2 regions of the Paraglaciecola sp. IT1134 genome follow, and region 1 is predicted to be linked to the other one. Evidence: predicted binding sites of a transcription regulator. Region 1 holds the regulator's gene; the other holds the start of a gene.
What was found. The regulator ArgR, encoded in region 1, controls arginine synthesis, uptake and breakdown. The targets are predictions, from matches to a motif close to ANTGAATANNTATTCANT.
Positions count from the first base shown of each region.

Region 2: a site for ArgR is predicted at 2,091-2,108, ahead of AC3RV5_RS03740 (aspartate aminotransferase family protein). Genes of this name have one in related genera too.

Region 1 covers NZ_CM176486.1:679,488-689,594, forward strand. Annotated here, with positions in the region: gene AC3RV5_RS03100 (hypothetical protein) at 1-734, opposite strand, end outside; gene AC3RV5_RS03105 (PhnD/SsuA/transferrin family substrate-binding protein) at 724-1,614, opposite strand; gene AC3RV5_RS03110 (TonB-dependent receptor) at 2,011-5,172, shown strand; gene AC3RV5_RS03115 (endonuclease/exonuclease/phosphatase family protein) at 5,279-6,436, shown strand; gene argR (transcriptional regulator ArgR) at 6,452-6,916, opposite strand; gene mdh (malate dehydrogenase) at 7,084-8,019, shown strand; gene AC3RV5_RS03130 (DUF2726 domain-containing protein) at 8,103-8,702, opposite strand; gene AC3RV5_RS03135 (hypothetical protein) at 8,840-9,217, opposite strand; gene AC3RV5_RS03140 (DUF2937 family protein) at 9,352-9,873, shown strand; gene AC3RV5_RS03145 (DsbA family oxidoreductase) at 10,044-10,107, shown strand, end outside.
Region 2 covers NZ_CM176486.1:835,137-841,853, reverse strand. Annotated here, with positions in the region: gene trpS (tryptophan--tRNA ligase) at 1-104, shown strand, start outside; gene AC3RV5_RS03750 (anthranilate synthase component II) at 142-738, shown strand; gene AC3RV5_RS03745 (HDOD domain-containing protein) at 821-1,969, shown strand; gene AC3RV5_RS03740 (aspartate aminotransferase family protein) at 2,244-3,449, shown strand; gene astA (arginine N-succinyltransferase) at 3,474-4,508, shown strand; gene astD (succinylglutamate-semialdehyde dehydrogenase) at 4,512-5,984, shown strand; gene AC3RV5_RS03725 (UDP-glucose--hexose-1-phosphate uridylyltransferase) at 6,244-6,717, shown strand, end outside.

The DNA of each region.
Region 1 (10,107 bases):
CGTTTGCGTTTAGTATGGCCGAGTTCTATCAGGCGGTAGAAGTACTTATTAGCAATCTGCAATAGTTCTTCTGGTACCTCATTATTATGGCGCAAACAGGCGGTATCATTTTCTAAGCAGTAGTCGACCAAGGCTGCGTAAAAGCAAAAGGGTTTGTTGGGTAACGTAATGACAGTGTTGTCAGCGCCGTATTGAATGGATTTGTCTCGCAGATTAATGACAAGTTTACCTGGTTCAGGCGTTATTTCCTCGGTCTTCGCGGCGGCGCAGGCCTTTACTTTATTGGCTCTACTGTAACTGAGCAATACAATCAACAATGCCATAAAAGGAGCATACAGGTTTAGTTGGTTCAATAGGGGAGGGTTAATGTGAGTCAATTTCAGCTCTATTTGCTGATCTGTAGTGTGCAAACTTCTGCTCAACTGTTCACCTTTGATAGGATCCGCAGCGGCTATTCCTTGAATACTATGTAGATATACACTGGCCCGCAGAGACGTTAACGCGGCATTTATTTGCAAGATATAATTTTGCACAGAAGCGTTATCGGCGACTGTCTTAAACCTGAGATTAGCCAGGCGTAGCTTGGGTAAATCTAAAGCCACCCGCGTTTCTATATTGGCAATAAAACTGTCAGTATTGATTTTGCTTTGTAATCCCTGACCGGCCCCAAAAGCAAGTTGAAAGCCCAGCCATAAGACAATAAAAATGCCAAGCCACCCCAGATTATTCTTCATCGTCGGTGCTCTGGTCGGGCGGGGTGTGCAGTGTACAGTGACTCGGTGATATGCGTAACTGGCTATAGTATTCTGACTGGGTTTCGGTGGCTAAACGTAACAATGATTTTTGAATGTCGCACAGCAGATCGGTATTTTCAGTCGCCATCTTTAAATACCATTTGCTACCACTTATCTTGGTTTGGATAGGCGTGATGTAATTTACCGAAAAACGCTTTTCATCCTGTACCTTCCAAAATGATGAGATGATGTCTACCTTACCTGACGCCAATAAGTCGCGTAAGGCGTCATGGGAATTGACATAGATGATATCCATATTCTCATCTAAAATACCCAGTTCATGTAACATGCCTTTGGGTACTATATGGCCTGAGCGGCTACTGGGGTAATCCAATAAACCTAATTTTTTACCCCATAGGTACTGCTTATTCAGCTGGGGTTTTTCTTTTAGCGAGATCAGGTAAGTCGAGTAGTCTTGGTACTTTGCCACGACTTGGTAGCCGTGGGTCACCTGGGCAGCGAAGGCTAACATCACGTTTTCTTTGACTAAAGCCAGATCCGCTATACCTTTACCTACATATTGGGTGATTTCTTGCTCATTGTGGCTCCAATGCACCTCGACTTTGCCAAATTGGCGATCGATGACTACATTTTCACACAAGGCCGACAAGAGTCTGTTGGCCATGGCTTCATCGGTGATAAAAGCGACAAAAACATCATTGTTTTTAACCGAGTTGGTTTCACAAACCTCTGATTCTGAAATTAAATTGCTTAATTGGAAAATTTTTATTTGCGTGTCATTTTTGCCAATATACCAGCTCAAGATCAGCGATATGCCAATCAAACTTGGTATTATGCCTTTGGAGAGCTTTGCTTTCATGATTGACACGGATGTTCTATGTTTTTACTTATTGTATTGATTTGACCAGTTAGTCTTACTTATTGCAACAGGTAAGTTTATTTGATGATTCTAACCCCTTGTTATTTAATTATTATTAATAAGAAGTTATGAATATCATTAAGGGGTTTTTATTTGGTGGATATTGTTCACACTGGAGAGGTGAAAATTTGCAGCGCTACTTATAACAACAACCATACGCGGCAATTTTTACGTGTTAGTACTCTCAGTGTTTTAAAGCAGGCAGGGATTTTTTGACCATTTAGTCTGATTGGTTAGCTATTGGTCAATACGGTAATATAATTGCAACAATAAACTAAAATAATAGCTGCATAATAAAGTCAATTTACTATTCACAACACTTAGGAAACACACATAATGTTAAGAAAAACCAAGCTTAATAGCATCGCTATTGCCGTTGCCATGTCATTGGGCATGTCAACCGCGGCGTTTGCTCAAGAAACCTCTTCAAGTATCGGCGGTACCGTACTGACTGAAAGTGGCCAAGTAGTCTCTGATGCTACAGTTACTATTACTGATACACGAACCGGTAGTGTGAAGGTTATTGAAACTAACGAAACTGGCCGCTATAACATGCGGGGTATGCGCGTAGGTGGCCCTTATACTATTGAAGTTAAAGATAAATCAGGTAACAGCAAGACCGAAGAGAATGTTTTTCTAACCTTAGGTGAAACAAAAAGCCTGAACTTAGACTTCGCCTCTGAGCAAGAAAAACTCGAAACCATCACCGTTAGTGGCTCTTTTACCAATTCTTCATACGGGTCATCTGGTCCGGTAGCCAATTTCGGCCTGGACGACTTAGAATCAGCCCCGGCCATCAATCGGGATATTAAAGATTTAGTTCGAATCGACCCACGTATATATATTGATGAAGCCTTCAGTGATGGTATTCAATGTGCTGGCGCAAATTCTCGTTTTAACAGTTTGACCCTTGACGGTATTCGTACCAACGACAACTTTGGCCTTAACAGCAGCGGTTATCCAACTATACGTATTCCGTTTTCCTATGATTCAATCGATCAGGTTGCCGTTGAGTTAGCTCCTTTCGATGTGCAATATGGTGGATTTACTGCGTGTAATATCAACGCTGTAACCAAATCCGGTGAAAATGAATGGCATGGCGGGGCATTTTACGATTACACCAATGATTCGTTGCGCGGAGATGAGTTAGAGGGTGACAAACTTAACTCAGGTAAGTTTAATGAAAAGCGCTACGGATTTAACGTTGGTGGTGCACTGATCGAAGATAAGCTTTTCTTTTTTGGATCATATGAAAAGTTAGAGGGTGCCACATTATTTGACCGTGGTGCAGCAGACTCTAACCAAGCGGTTCAAGTGTTGGGTGTTTCCCAGGCACAACTAGACCGTATCGAGCAAATTGCCAACAATGTATACGGCTACAATCCAGGCGCATTTGCGACCAGTATCCCCGTTGAAGATGAAAAAATCATGGCCAAATTAGATTGGCAGATAAATAACGACCACCGGGCATCTCTCGTATACAACTTTAACGACGGTAATATCATTAATGAGTCGGATGGCGACTCAGATGAATATGAATTTTCGAATCATTATTATGAACAAAAAGGCGAGTTGGAATCATACGTTGCGTCAGTTTATTCAGATTGGAGCAACAATTTTTCAACTGAATTACGCCTTGGTACTTCTGATTTTGTGGCATCAGTGAAGCCACTAGGGGGAACCGATTTCGGTGAAGTTCAAATTTCTACTGAAAATAATGATTCACGGGCGACTGTCTACTTGGGAGCTGATGACTCTCGTCATGCCAATAAACTTTCATACAGCACCGATACTATGAAATTGGCAGGTACTTATACTGTGGGTGACCATGTCATCACCGGTGGATATGAGTTTGAGAGCCTAGATGTATTTAACTTGTTTGTTCAAGAAGCTGAAGGAGAGTATCGTTTCGGGTCTATTGATGATTTTGAAGCTGGCACGCCGTTCCGTATCACCTATGAAAACGCAGCTGTTACCAATAATGTAGACGATGCTGCCGCCAAGTTTTCCTATGATATTAATACTGCTTATATCCAGGACGAATATTACTGGCTTGACCAGGATATGACCATTACTTATGGTTTGCGTTACGATTGGTATAAAAGTGATGATTTACCCCCAGAAAACCCGTTTGTCGAAGAAACTTACGGCTTCTCAAACCAGCAAAACCTAGATGGCGTTGATTTATTACAACCCCGTTTAGGTATTAATTGGATGTTGAACGAGCAAGTAGAAGTGCGCGGTGGATTTGGTCTTTATTCAGGGGGTAATCCCAATGTTTGGCTGTCAAACAACTACTCCAATAATGGTGTGATCCAGGTAGAGCGTCAAGACCGTACAGGTAGATCTGTTTTTGATATGGATTTTACTGGCGAAGGTCGTCCAATCTATGATATTCCGCAAGAGTTATTCGATGGCGTTGCTAGTGGCACAGCATCAAATAGCGGTTTGAATTTCCAGGATCCGGATTTTGAGATGCCATCAGAATGGAAATATGCAATAGGCGGTACATATACATTCGAAAATGACTATGTATTGATGCTGGATTATTTGTATTCTAAAAAGCAGAATGCGGCAATCATCAGCGATGTCTCACGTGTATTGACAAGCGATACAGCCCCTGACGGTCGTCCTATTTACACCAGCAATGGTCGTTCGCAAGATTACTTGTTAACAAATGTAGACGGTGATTCTGGTAACTCTACCTCTATCTCAGTGGCAGTAAGTAAATCCTATGAATTTGGTTTGGATGCGTCATTAGCTTATGCTTACACAGATTCATCTGAAGTTAGTCCGATGACAAGTTCGGTAGCATTTTCTAACTACACAAGTACAGCAGTTAGGGATCCGCAAAACCCTGGCATCGCTACCTCAAACTATGAAATCCCTCACCGGTTTACAATGAGTTTGTCGTATAAACATGAGTTTATGGATGGTTACGACACTAGTTTTAGCCTGTTCGGTACGGCTAATGAAGGTCGTCCGTTTAGTTATACGTTTGACAATCAAGATAGAAACGACGGTGATAACTTTATTAACGATGCTTTTGGTCAAAGCGACAGCAATGATCGCCAGTTGGTTTATATCCCAACCACAAGTGATGCGAGTGTTATTTATGGTGATGATTTTGATTTAGACGCATTTAATGCGTTTATCGACTCAGAAGGTCTGACTCGCGGTGAAATCATGGATCGCAACAGTGTAAACAGCGATTGGTGGGTTAAGTTTGACGTTAAAATCAGTCAAGAGTTTGCTGGTTTTTACGAAGGGCATAAAGGAAGCGCGTTTGTTGTTATTGAAAACCTTGGCAACTTGTTAAACGATGATTGGGGCGTGTTAAAAGAAGCTTCATTTCCTCGCCAGCAATCTGTTGTTGATGCATCAATCAATGATTCAGGACAATATGTATATAATAAATTTATTGTTCCTGCGGGACAGAGCAGAGTGGCTGATGCGTCACTTTGGGAAATCCGTGCTGGGGTTAAATACACTTTCTAATAGTATTAAACTTTAAATTGAAAGCCGGCTCTTGTAGCCGGTTTTTTTATTTTTGTGGTACAAAAGAACCATGTCTAAATTACAATTTATAATAGTAATCTTATTGATGACAACCTTAAATAACGCCAACGCCAACGCCAACGCCAACGCCAAAACGTTACGCTTTGCCACTTTCAATGTAAGCATGGAGGCGGGTAATTACCTAGCTGCTGAACAATCACCCACAGGGCAGGAGCTGTTTACCCACCTAGCCACAGGTAACCACAAGCAAATACGCAATATTGCCGAAATCATTCAGCGCACAAGACCGGATGTTATTTTGCTTAATGAATTTGACTACATCGCAGACGATGAAAAAGGCGTAAAAGCTTTTATTAAAAATTATTTAGCAGTGCCGCAACAAGGCGCCGCGCCGATTGACTACCCCCATTACTACACCGCCCCTGTCAATACCGGGGTTAGCTCTGGTGCGGATCTAAACCATGACGGCAAGGCCACAGGAGCCGCTGATGATGCCTTTGGTTTTGGTTTATATCCTGGGCAATACGGAATGGTTTTACTGAGCCGTTATCCCATAGACAAAAGCCGGGTACGGACATTTCAGCAATTCTTATGGAAAGATATGCCCGATGGCCTGATAGACACGGTTAAAGATCAACAAGGCCAAGATTGGTACGCCGAAAAAGCCAAACAAGTCTTCAGGTTATCCTCTAAATCCCATTGGGATATACCGCTTAACATTGACGGGCAAACTATGCATATATTGGCCAGCCACCCCACACCACCGGTGTTTGACGGGCCAGAAAATCGCAACGGTAAACGTAATCATGATGAAATTCGCTTTTGGGTGGATTATTTATCTGGTGCACCGCAATCCGCTTATATTTACGATGACAAAGGGATATACGGCGGGTTCAGCGGGCAAGGCTTTGTGTTACTAGGGGATCTAAATGCCTCGACTGAGGAAGGCGACGCCCATAAGGACGCGATCCAGGTCTTGACCACTCATCCGCTGGTTAATAACAGTTTCGTGCCAGTGAGTGAAGGTGGCAAGCAGCACTCTGTGAATAACCCCCATGGGGCCAGTCACAGCACTTTTTGGCGAATGCGGGCAGATTATGTATTGCCGGCTAAAAAAGCCGGTAAGGTGTTAGCCAGTGGTGTATTTTGGCCTAACCGTGAGGACCCGCTGCGACGCTTAATTGAAAACCGTCAAGCGTCATCGGATCATCGTTTAGTGTGGGTCGATATACACGTTCCCTAACGGCACATGCAGGACTTATACATTTTCGAACAAGGCCTCCACCCGCGCACGGATATCTTCAATTTTAGTGAGATCGGACGGGGCAATAAAAATAGTGTCATCACCGGCTATGGTGCCCAGTACGCCGTCTTTTTGACTCAATGAATCGAGTAATCGGGCGATCAATTGGGCGGCACCCGGGCTGGTGCGTATGATGATCATGACATTGTTGTGCACTATGTCCAGAACCAGCTGGCGCAGAGGGCTGCGCGCCGTCGGCATGCCGAGCTCAGGGGGCAGGCAATAGACCATCTCACCCCGGGCATTGCGGGTACGCACCGCACCAAACTTGCTTAGCATGCGTGATACTTTAGATTGACTGATATTGTCGAAGTTTTCGGTTTTTAGGGCGTCAACAATGTCACCTTGTGAGCCAAAGTTTTCCGCCTTCAATATATCCTTGAACGCCTTGATCAATTCTTCTTGTTTATTAGTTGCCATATATTCCCTCTGGTTATAGTGGCTATTTTGCCTCAGCGCTTGAACTTAAGCAATTTGCCCACACATACAAAATCACAATGGATCCACATTAGCAATTGATTGTTTTTTTGCGAGCCTTGCATTAGTGTTCCGTTCGCGAATTGATTAGCATTTTACAGGAGATAAATATGAAAGTAGCGGTTTTAGGAGCAGCGGGCGGAATAGGCCAAGCCCTGTCTTTATTATTGAAGACACAATTGCCAGCCGGTTCCGAATTGGCATTGTATGATGTGGCACCTGTAGTACCCGGTGTAGCGGTTGATTTAAGCCATATACCTACTGATGTGAAGGTACAAGGTTTTGGTAAAGATGATCTGGCGAAGGCTTTGACGGGTAGCGATATTGTGCTTATTCCTGCTGGCGTACCGCGCAAACCTGGTATGGATCGTTCAGATTTGTTCAATATCAACGCCGGCATTGTAAAAAACCTGGTCGACGGTGTGGCGGATCATTGTCCACAAGCATGCCTGTGTATTATTACCAATCCGGTTAATACCACCGTGGCCATTGCCGCAGAGACCTTGAAAGCCAAGGGCGTTTACAACAAAAATAAATTATTTGGTGTAACAACCTTAGATGTTATTCGTGCTGAAACGTTTGTGGGTAATTTGAAAGACCTTAACCCGGCCAATGTACATGTCCCGGTTATTGGTGGTCATTCTGGCACAACTATCTTGCCATTACTGTCACAAGTTGAGGGCGTTACCTTCACTGATGAAGAAGTTCAAAGCCTGACCACTCGTATTCAAAATGCAGGTACTGAAGTGGTTGAAGCCAAAGCTGGTGGCGGATCAGCTACTTTATCAATGGGTCAAGCTGCGGCGCGTTTCTGTTTATCACTGGTAGCCGCCATGCGTGGCGACAATGTGGTTGAATATACCTATGTTGAAACCAACAGCGATGATGCTCAGTTCTTTTCACACCCTGTGCGTTTGGGTAAAAATGGCGTTGAAGAGATCCTGTCTTACGGTCAGTTGAGCGATTTCGAGCAAAAAGCCAAAGAAGCCATGCTTGAAGGATTGCGTGGTGATATCAAAATGGGTATCGAATTTGTTAAAAACTAGGCAAATAGCCAAAATAAAAAAACCAGCGACTTCGCTGGTTTTTTTATGTTCACCATTTAGCAAATGAATAGCAAACGATGTATTTAAGCAGCTATGGGGCGATGGCCTAACGGTTTGGTAGGGCGAGTTGCGATAGTGGGATCTTTAATTTGGCCATTGGTACCCTGAATAAGCGGAGCCTTGCCAGCTTTAGGACGCATGGGCGCCACTTTGTGTTCGATGCATTCGCGAATATCCCGTGCGGTGTAGCCAGAGCGTACTTTTATTCTAAGATGCGGAATGCGCGCTGCATCTAATGCCCCACTGACAAACCAGTCCCGCTGGCTTTTGTATCCCTCTTTACCGTTGCTGTGCACCAAATCTATGGCTACCACAGGTGTCATATCTCCTTTGGCACACAATACAAAATCCAGTTGTCGGCTACTTGCCCGGCTAAGGGCATTTTTAAGGGCCTTTTTATCTGTTTTTTCCCGTACGGCTAAGATATCGCTAAGCTTCACCCGACATAATACTCTGTATTGCCCACCGACCGCTTCTTCGATTAACTCCAAGAAGCTGCGTTCAACCGGGGTGAACAGGTTAGTTTTCTTTTTAAACGGGAACCCCAAACTAGGCTCATTTAATTTGATCGCACCTATAGCGACAACGATCAGTAACATCATTAATATAATTGCCAGTTCCATACACGCTCCTGCAAGTGCCCGCCAAAAAATTGACAAAACACGTTATTGACTGTTCTTGCGTAAAACTTTGCAAAGACAGTGCCAGATTCAACGCGTGGCGAAGTTAGCAAAAAGCCAAAAGAGGTTGGAGAAGGGAATTAGTTGGAAGTGACCAGAATATCTATCTGGCTACCTTTGCCATCTTTGGATATCACTATGATTTTATTGCGATTTTCATATTCTATCAGAGTCCGGTTTTTCACCTTGCTGACCTTTAACGGTTCCCTAAGCTGGGCGCGATAAAATGCCTCGGTTACAGCCGGTGAATTATCACTATGATATGAAAGGGATGCCGGCAACTGATCGGCAAAAATCTGACACAATCGGGCATCCCCGGAAATCGTCAGCTGATAAAAAAGTTCCGGGCACAGGTTAGCTGGGGTTGGCGTGGATAAATCATTCCCCATAGGCTGCGCTGCGAGGTGCAACGTTATCAGGTATGCGCTTAAGGCGATCACCCTGGTAGGTGACCGCATTTTTTTGATCCCGGTAAACATAATTTTAAGCCCTTATATTATCTCGGGTTACTATAGAGGTCGTGACCATGCTGGGCAACATTCAATGCATTGTGTAAGGTATGGGGTAATGTATATGGGTATAGGAGGCGAATATGAGCATTGTTCGAGATTACCTGCGATTGATTTTATTTGCCGCGGGTTTGCTAACCGGGGTTCAGGTGCCCGCTTTTGTCGACCAGTACCAAAAACGGGTTGATGCTCACATGCTTGAGGCAGAACAAAGCCTGTCTGGTTTTCAACAAACTGCCGATCGTTATTTCGCCGGTGATGTACAACAGCTGATTGCGCATTATCGTAAAAATGAGGATAAAGTGTTTCAGGAAGATGCCCAAAGCCTGCAACAAATTTACCAAAGGGTAGTGTTGCTGCAAAGCGAATGGAATGCCCTTAACGGCTCGGTGTTTGCACGCACTTACCATATGGTGTTTGCGCATAATCCGCAAATCCTGGATGAGACCTTAAGCCAATATAGCTACTCTGTGCCACTAAGCCCGTCAGCGCTTGTTTGGGGGATTTGCATCGCCTTGCTGCTAGCGGCTTGTATCGAATCAGTATTATTACTGTTGTTAACACTTTTGGCGAAGGCCAAACCGTTCGTTTGGCACCGGGGTTAATTGCTTATGACTAGCATTCAGTCTGTGTGTGCCTGGTTGGCGTGTAAACCTTGAAATTTACAGCCGTTGTGTGACAACTATTTGACGACCGATAGGGGGTAACACTTGAAAACGGCTCGTCGCTCCCAATATCCAAAGGTCTATGTGATGTTTTCCAGCCGGAGTATATTATGGTTACCACCCTTAAAATCGATATCGTATCTGACGTGTCTTGCCCTTGGTGCATCATAGGCT
Region 2 (6,717 bases), 150 kb from region 1:
AACTGAACCGCATCATGGCGGTGGGCGCAGAACAAGCCGGGGCCCGAGCAGAAATCACCTTGGTTAAGGTCTACGAAGCTATAGGATTTGTTGCCCGCCCGTGAACATATTCTCCGGCTGCTCCGCCAACATGATTTGTGCATGCTGCTGTTAATCGATAATTACGATTCTTTTACCCACAACCTGGCCCGCTATTTTGTTGCTTTAGGCCAGAAAGTAAAAGTGGTGCGTAATGACAAGATCACTTGCCAGCAGATCACCCTGCTGGCGCCGAGATTTTTGGTGTTTTCTCCCGGCCCAGGTACCCCGGACGACGCAGGTATCACTTTGTCGGCGATCCAGGAATTTTCCGGTTCTATACCTATGTTAGGCGTGTGTTTAGGTCACCAGGCCATAGGCCAAGTATTTGGCGCCAAGGTGATCCGCGCTGCTAATATCAAACATGGTAAAACCTCAAACATAACACACAGTGCCACACCGCTTTTTAAGCACGTTACTAGCCCCTTTGTTGCGACCCGATACCATTCTCTACTATTGCACAGGGATACCATACCCGAGGAATTCACCATCAGTGCCTGGTGCGATGAAGGTGGACAGCTTCCTGAGGTGATGGCCATAGAGCATAAACATTTTCCGATTTTCGGTGTGCAATTTCATCCAGAGTCGTTGCTTAGCACCAGTGGCAAGCAGATCTTGGAGAATTTTTTATACGCATCACAAGCTGACAACAGTCACTAGTGGTACACCTAAAATGCGGTACAACTTATGTGACTTATTTAACCAATTAAGGCCAACTGAGTAAGGGCCACCTGAGCGTTCAATGACACAACAAGCGGAAAATTTCCGACTAATCGAAGCACGTTATAAACAGCTTTTTATTGATCTTAAGACCATCAAAAAGCGATTGGCGGAAAAAACTGACCCGCTGAGAAAACCAGGCGTCGCTATCGAACGAGAATTGCTGGCCGTTGAAAAACAGGCTCGTCTCGATAAAAAGATCATTCAACAAATAGAACAAGTTTATCTAGACTCAACCTTGGAGAAATTACATCACACACTCGAGGCACAATTAGTCGAAGCACTCAAAGATACTGACAACCTTTTTTACAAAGTACTGGGGATAGATTCGGTCATGTGCGAGCTATTGGACTTGCTGGCGGTTAAAGCTTGCACTATTTCCAGGCTTGAAGCGCTGGCGGTGCAAATCCCCTGGTTATACAAAGATTTAATAAAACTACTCAATTCCCCTAAATACCAGCGCAAAGATAGCAAAGGTAGAATATTGACCGCCAATACCCTGCGTGTGGCGTTAAGCTTTTTTGGCGTTGACAATCTAAAGATGGTGCTACCGTTTCTAGCGGTTAGGCGCTGCTTGCCGCAAATAAGCGATCCCTATCACCGCATTAAAAATCGCATTTGGGAACAAGCGATAGCCACGTCCATGGCTAGCAAGCGCCTGGCAGTGTTTAGCGCCATAGAAGAAAATTCTGCTTTTACCTTAGGCCTGCTGCAGGTTCTTGGAAAGATTGCAGTGGTAAAACTGTATTTCAGGCTGTTTGATCAGATCCGGATTGACAGTATGAAACTAGCCCATGCTAAATTCCAGCATAAACAACATGCGGCACTGGCTAAGCTTGAGCCCAGCGGCGCCTTTCTCATTAAACTACTAGATAAGTACGCCGACCCCACTTCGGCGCGACTTATCACCCATATGGGTCTCCGCCAGTTGTTTATTCAGGACGCCGCGCAGCAGTTAGGGCAACAACAGAGTCTGGGAAAGTTGACGGGCTTGAGCAAGGTGATAATACAAGCCAGAGGTTATGCCCAGTATCGCATATTAAAAAATCACAATCTGATCAATCAAGAAGAATCCAGGGAATATCTGCGTGTTTTTGCTCTGCCTTTGGGATCATTGGAAGTACTTAAAACTACAGATTTACGCTCTTTGAACTTGATAACTGAAAATTGATACCAAAAAGTTAATTATTTGTGTAGATATTCATGCACTGTGCATGATGGCTATTTTTTCCCCTTCAATGATAATAACGAGTGCTAGTAGCACGGGTCACCGAACTTAAGAATAAACCCGACTTAAATACTTATTCACTATTAGTGCAAGTTTACACAAGCCCTTTAAAATTAAGGCTTTACCCGATAACACTATGCAGACAAGCGGTTTATTATCTGAAATAATGTGCCACTATTTTATGCCTTCTGGCAGCTAAATTTTGGAGATAACCTAAATGCAAGTTACCCGCGAATTGTTTGACGAAGTAATGGTTCCTAACTACAACCCCGCCGCAATGATCCCCGTACGCGGTTTAGGATCACGAATTTGGGACCAGGCAGGCGATGAATATTTGGATTTCGCAGGCGGTATAGCGGTAAACGTATTAGGGCATTGTCACCCACAGTTGGTTGCCACGCTCAAAGAACAAGGTGAAAAGCTTTGGCATTTAAGCAATGTATTGACCAATGAGCCTGCATTGCGTTTAGCAAAAAAACTAACTGACGCGACTTTCGCTGAGCGCGTATATTTTGCCAATTCAGGCGCTGAAGCCAATGAAGCGGCCCTGAAACTGGCTCGTCGATTTGCACTGGAGCAGTATGGCGAGCACAAAAATCAAATCATATCTTTTAAACAAGGTTTCCACGGTCGAACCTTTTTTACGGTGACAGTGGGTGGACAACCCGCCTATTCTGATGGATTCGGACCCAAACCTGGCGGTGTGGATCACGTCGACTACAACGATCTGGACGCCCTAAAGGCGATCATGTCAGATAAAACCTGTGCTGTAATGATGGAGCCTCTACAAGGGGAAGGCGGGATCATTAGCCCGACACAAGCATTTGTGCAAGGCGTACGTGACTTATGTGACCAGCACCAAGCCCTGCTTATTTTCGACGAAGTGCAATCTGGTATGGGTCGTACAGGAGAGTTATATGCCTATATGGGTTTGGGCGTTGTCCCGGACATCCTAACCACAGCAAAAGCCTTAGGTGGTGGGTTCCCCATAGGAGCCATGCTGACGACTGCGGCGATCGCCGCACACTTGAAAGTGGGTACCCATGGCAGTACTTACGGTGGTAACCCACTGGCATGTGCGGTTGCCGAACAGGTATTGGACATAGTCAATACCTCTGCGGTATTAAACGGCGTGAAACTCAAAGAACAATTATTCCGTGATGGACTGAAAAGCATTAACGATAAATATCAGGTATTTAGTGAAATCAGAGGCAAAGGTTTGTTGTTAGGTTGTGCCTTAAATGACAAGTTTGCCGGTCGTTCACGTGAGTTTTTGGTGGCCAGTGCCAATGAAAAACTTATGTGCCTGATCGCCGGTGCTAATGTGGTTCGTTTTGCTCCTTCTTTAATTATCCCTGATGCAGATATCCAGGAAGGTTTAGCGCGGTTCGAACGCGCAGTAGCTAAAGTTGTAAACGGCTAAGTCACTAAAGAAGAGTCAGCGCCCATGAATATTATTCGTCCTATCCGTCACAGTGATTTTCCTGTGTTGCTGGATATAGCAGAAGAATCCGGGATAGGGTTTACCTCCTTGCCGGTCAATGAAGAGCTGCTGAAAAGCAAAATAACGTTGTCTGAAGCCTCTTTTGCCTCGGATATCACTGCCCCTGGCAACGAAAGTTATCTATTTGTCATGGAGGACCTGGATACCGGCCAAGTGGTGGGCACCAGTGGCATCGCCTCAAGCGTGGGTTTAGACGACGCATTTTACCATTATCATTTGAGTAAAGTGGTGCACGCCTCACGAGAACTGGATATATATAACACAGCCGATATTTTAACCCTGTGTAATGATTACACCGGGGTATCAGAGATTTGTACCTTGTTTTTGCGTGAATCGGCGCGCAAAGGCTCCAATGGCCGCTTTTTGTCCAAGTTTCGTTTTTTGTTTATGATGGAACATCAACATAGGTTTGCCGAAACCATTATTGCTGAAATGCGCGGGATCAGTGATGACACTGGGCGGTCGCCTTTTTGGCAATGGTTGGAAGAACACTTCTTTTCCATGGACTTCCCCACGGCAGATTATTTGACAGGTATAGGCCAGAAGCAGTTTATCGCCGAACTGATGCCCAAATACCCCATATACGTTAGTCTCCTGAGCCCAGAAGCTCAGGCCGTGATTGGCAAAGTCCATGACAAAACCAAGCCAGCACTTAAATTACTTGAGCAAGAAGGTTTTAGCTGTCGAGGTTATGTGGATATTTTTGATGCCGGCCCAACGGTAGAAGCAAACCTCAAACATATTCGAACCGCCCAGTGCAGTCGCAAAATGCCAATCGAAATCAACGATGAAAAGGCGGCTCAAGGTCCTGAGCAGTTCGTAATCAACACTAAAGTCGCGGATTTTTGCGGCGTCGTGACAAAATTGACAGTGGATGAAACAAACAATCTGGCCTTTATTTCCCAAGCCGCTGCCAACTCACTGGCAATAGAAAATGGCCACAGCATTCGCTTCGCACCGACAACATTTAAGGGTTAAACCATGACACAAAATACACATCTTATCGCCGGAAAATGGCTCCCAGGTGAAGGCCACCCGATTGAATCGGTCGATCCGGCTAAAAAAACCATTATTTGGCAAGCTAAATCCGCCTCCAAAGAACAAGTTAACCTTGCGGTCGTAGCGGCTCGTGGGGCTTCGTTAGCCTGGGCCGATTTAGCTTTTACTGAACGTTTGGCAGTGGTTAAACGTTTTGCCGAACTGTTGGCAGAAAACAAAGACATGCTGGCCCTGACAATTGCCCGTGAAACAGGTAAACCATTATGGGAAACCGCCACCGAAGTCGGCGCGATGATAGGTAAAATTGCCCTTTCCGAGAAAGCCTATCACGAACGCACTGGCCTGGTCGAAAATGCGATGCCAGTAGGCCGAGCCTTTATTCGCCACAAACCCCACGGTGTGGTTGCGGTATTTGGCCCCTACAATTTTCCGGGCCACCTGCCCAATGGCCATATTGTTCCCGCCTTGTTGGCTGGTAACTGTGTGGTTTTTAAACCCAGCGATCTCACCCCACTGGTAGCCGAAAAAACCGTACAGCTGTGGCAACAAGCTGGTTTACCTGCCGGGGTATTAAATCTGGTCCAGGGTGAAGTGGAAACAGGCAAAGCCTTAGCGGCCCACCCGGATTTAGACGGCTTATTCTTCACCGGTAGTTCACGTACCGGCAAGATATTACATGAACAATTTGCCGGCCATCCCGGAAAAATACTGGCCTTGGAAATGGGCGGCAATAACCCGCTTATGGTAAAAGATGTCAGTGACATTGATGCCACCGTACACGACATCATTCAGTCTGCCTTTGTGACATCTGGCCAGCGCTGTACCTGCGCTCGTAAATTGTTTATCGAAAACAACGAGCAGGGAGACCAGATATTGGCCCGCTTGCTTGAGGTCACGGCGAATATCAAGGTCGGCGATTACGATGCCCAAGAACAACCCTTTATGGGGGCGATGATCTCCCGCCAGGCGGCGGCTATGATGGTTACGGCCCAGCAACAACTGATTGAATTGGGTGCCACAGCGCTGATCGAACTTAAACACCTCGACCCGGAGTCAGGTTTTGTCAGCCCGGGTATTTTGGATGTCACGGCCATAATAGACAACATGCCAGATGAAGAACACTTCGGTCCGTTGTTAAAGGTCATTCGTTACAGCGACTTTGACAAAGCGATTACCCAGGCAAATAATACCAGCTTTGGTTTATCAGCTGGTTTATTGTCCGATAACGAAGGTTTGTATCAGCATTTTTACAAACGTATACGTGCCGGTATCGTAAACTGGAACCGCCCTATTACCGGTGCCAGTGGTGCGGCTCCCTTTGGTGGCGTAGGCGAAAGTGGTAACCACAGGGCCAGTGCTTTTTACGCGGCGGATTATTGTGCCTATCCGGTGGCATCGGTTGAGCTGGAAAAAGTCACCTTACCTGGCAACCTTAACCCTGGTTTAACGCTGTAAAACGCTGTAGGTTATCCTAGATAACGTATCGGGCTAGTATCCTTTGGAAAATTTAGTCAGTAAAAAGCCTGTTTTTTAAGCAGGCTTTTTTGTATCTGTAACCGGCTCTCATCCTTGATTTAAATACTCTGGGGCACATATGGGCTAACTTTAACTAAATTTATTTTAAGTTGATGGTGACATTTTCGGGTTTACAAATTAAAATTTAATAAATACTATAATAGTATTTATTAACCGAAACTTTACATGTTGTGTCCCTATGCCTAAATTTGATCCCGTTGACCACTCTCACCGCCGCCGCAATCCGTTAACCAATGATTGGGTATTGGTTTCACCTCACAGGGCAAAACGCCCTTGGCAAGGACAGGTAGAAAAACCCCAAGCCGATGACAGTGTCAGCCATGATCCTAATTGTTTTCTATGTGCAGGCAATACCCGTATCAACGGCGAGCTGAATCCCGACTACCAGGGCACGTTTGTCTTTACCAACGATTTTGCGGCCTTAATGAGTGATACACCCAAAGTCCAGCAACAAAATGATGACTTATTTACCTTACAAGCAGCCCGGGGCACCAGTCGAGTTATTTGTTTTTCACCTGCTCACAATAAATCCTTGCCTGAATTATCATTATCGGCCATTGAAGAAGTGATCAGCACTTGGCGCCAACAGGTTGCCGAACTAGGCAAAGACTATGCCTGGGTGCAGGTATTTGAAAACAAGGGGGCGGCTATG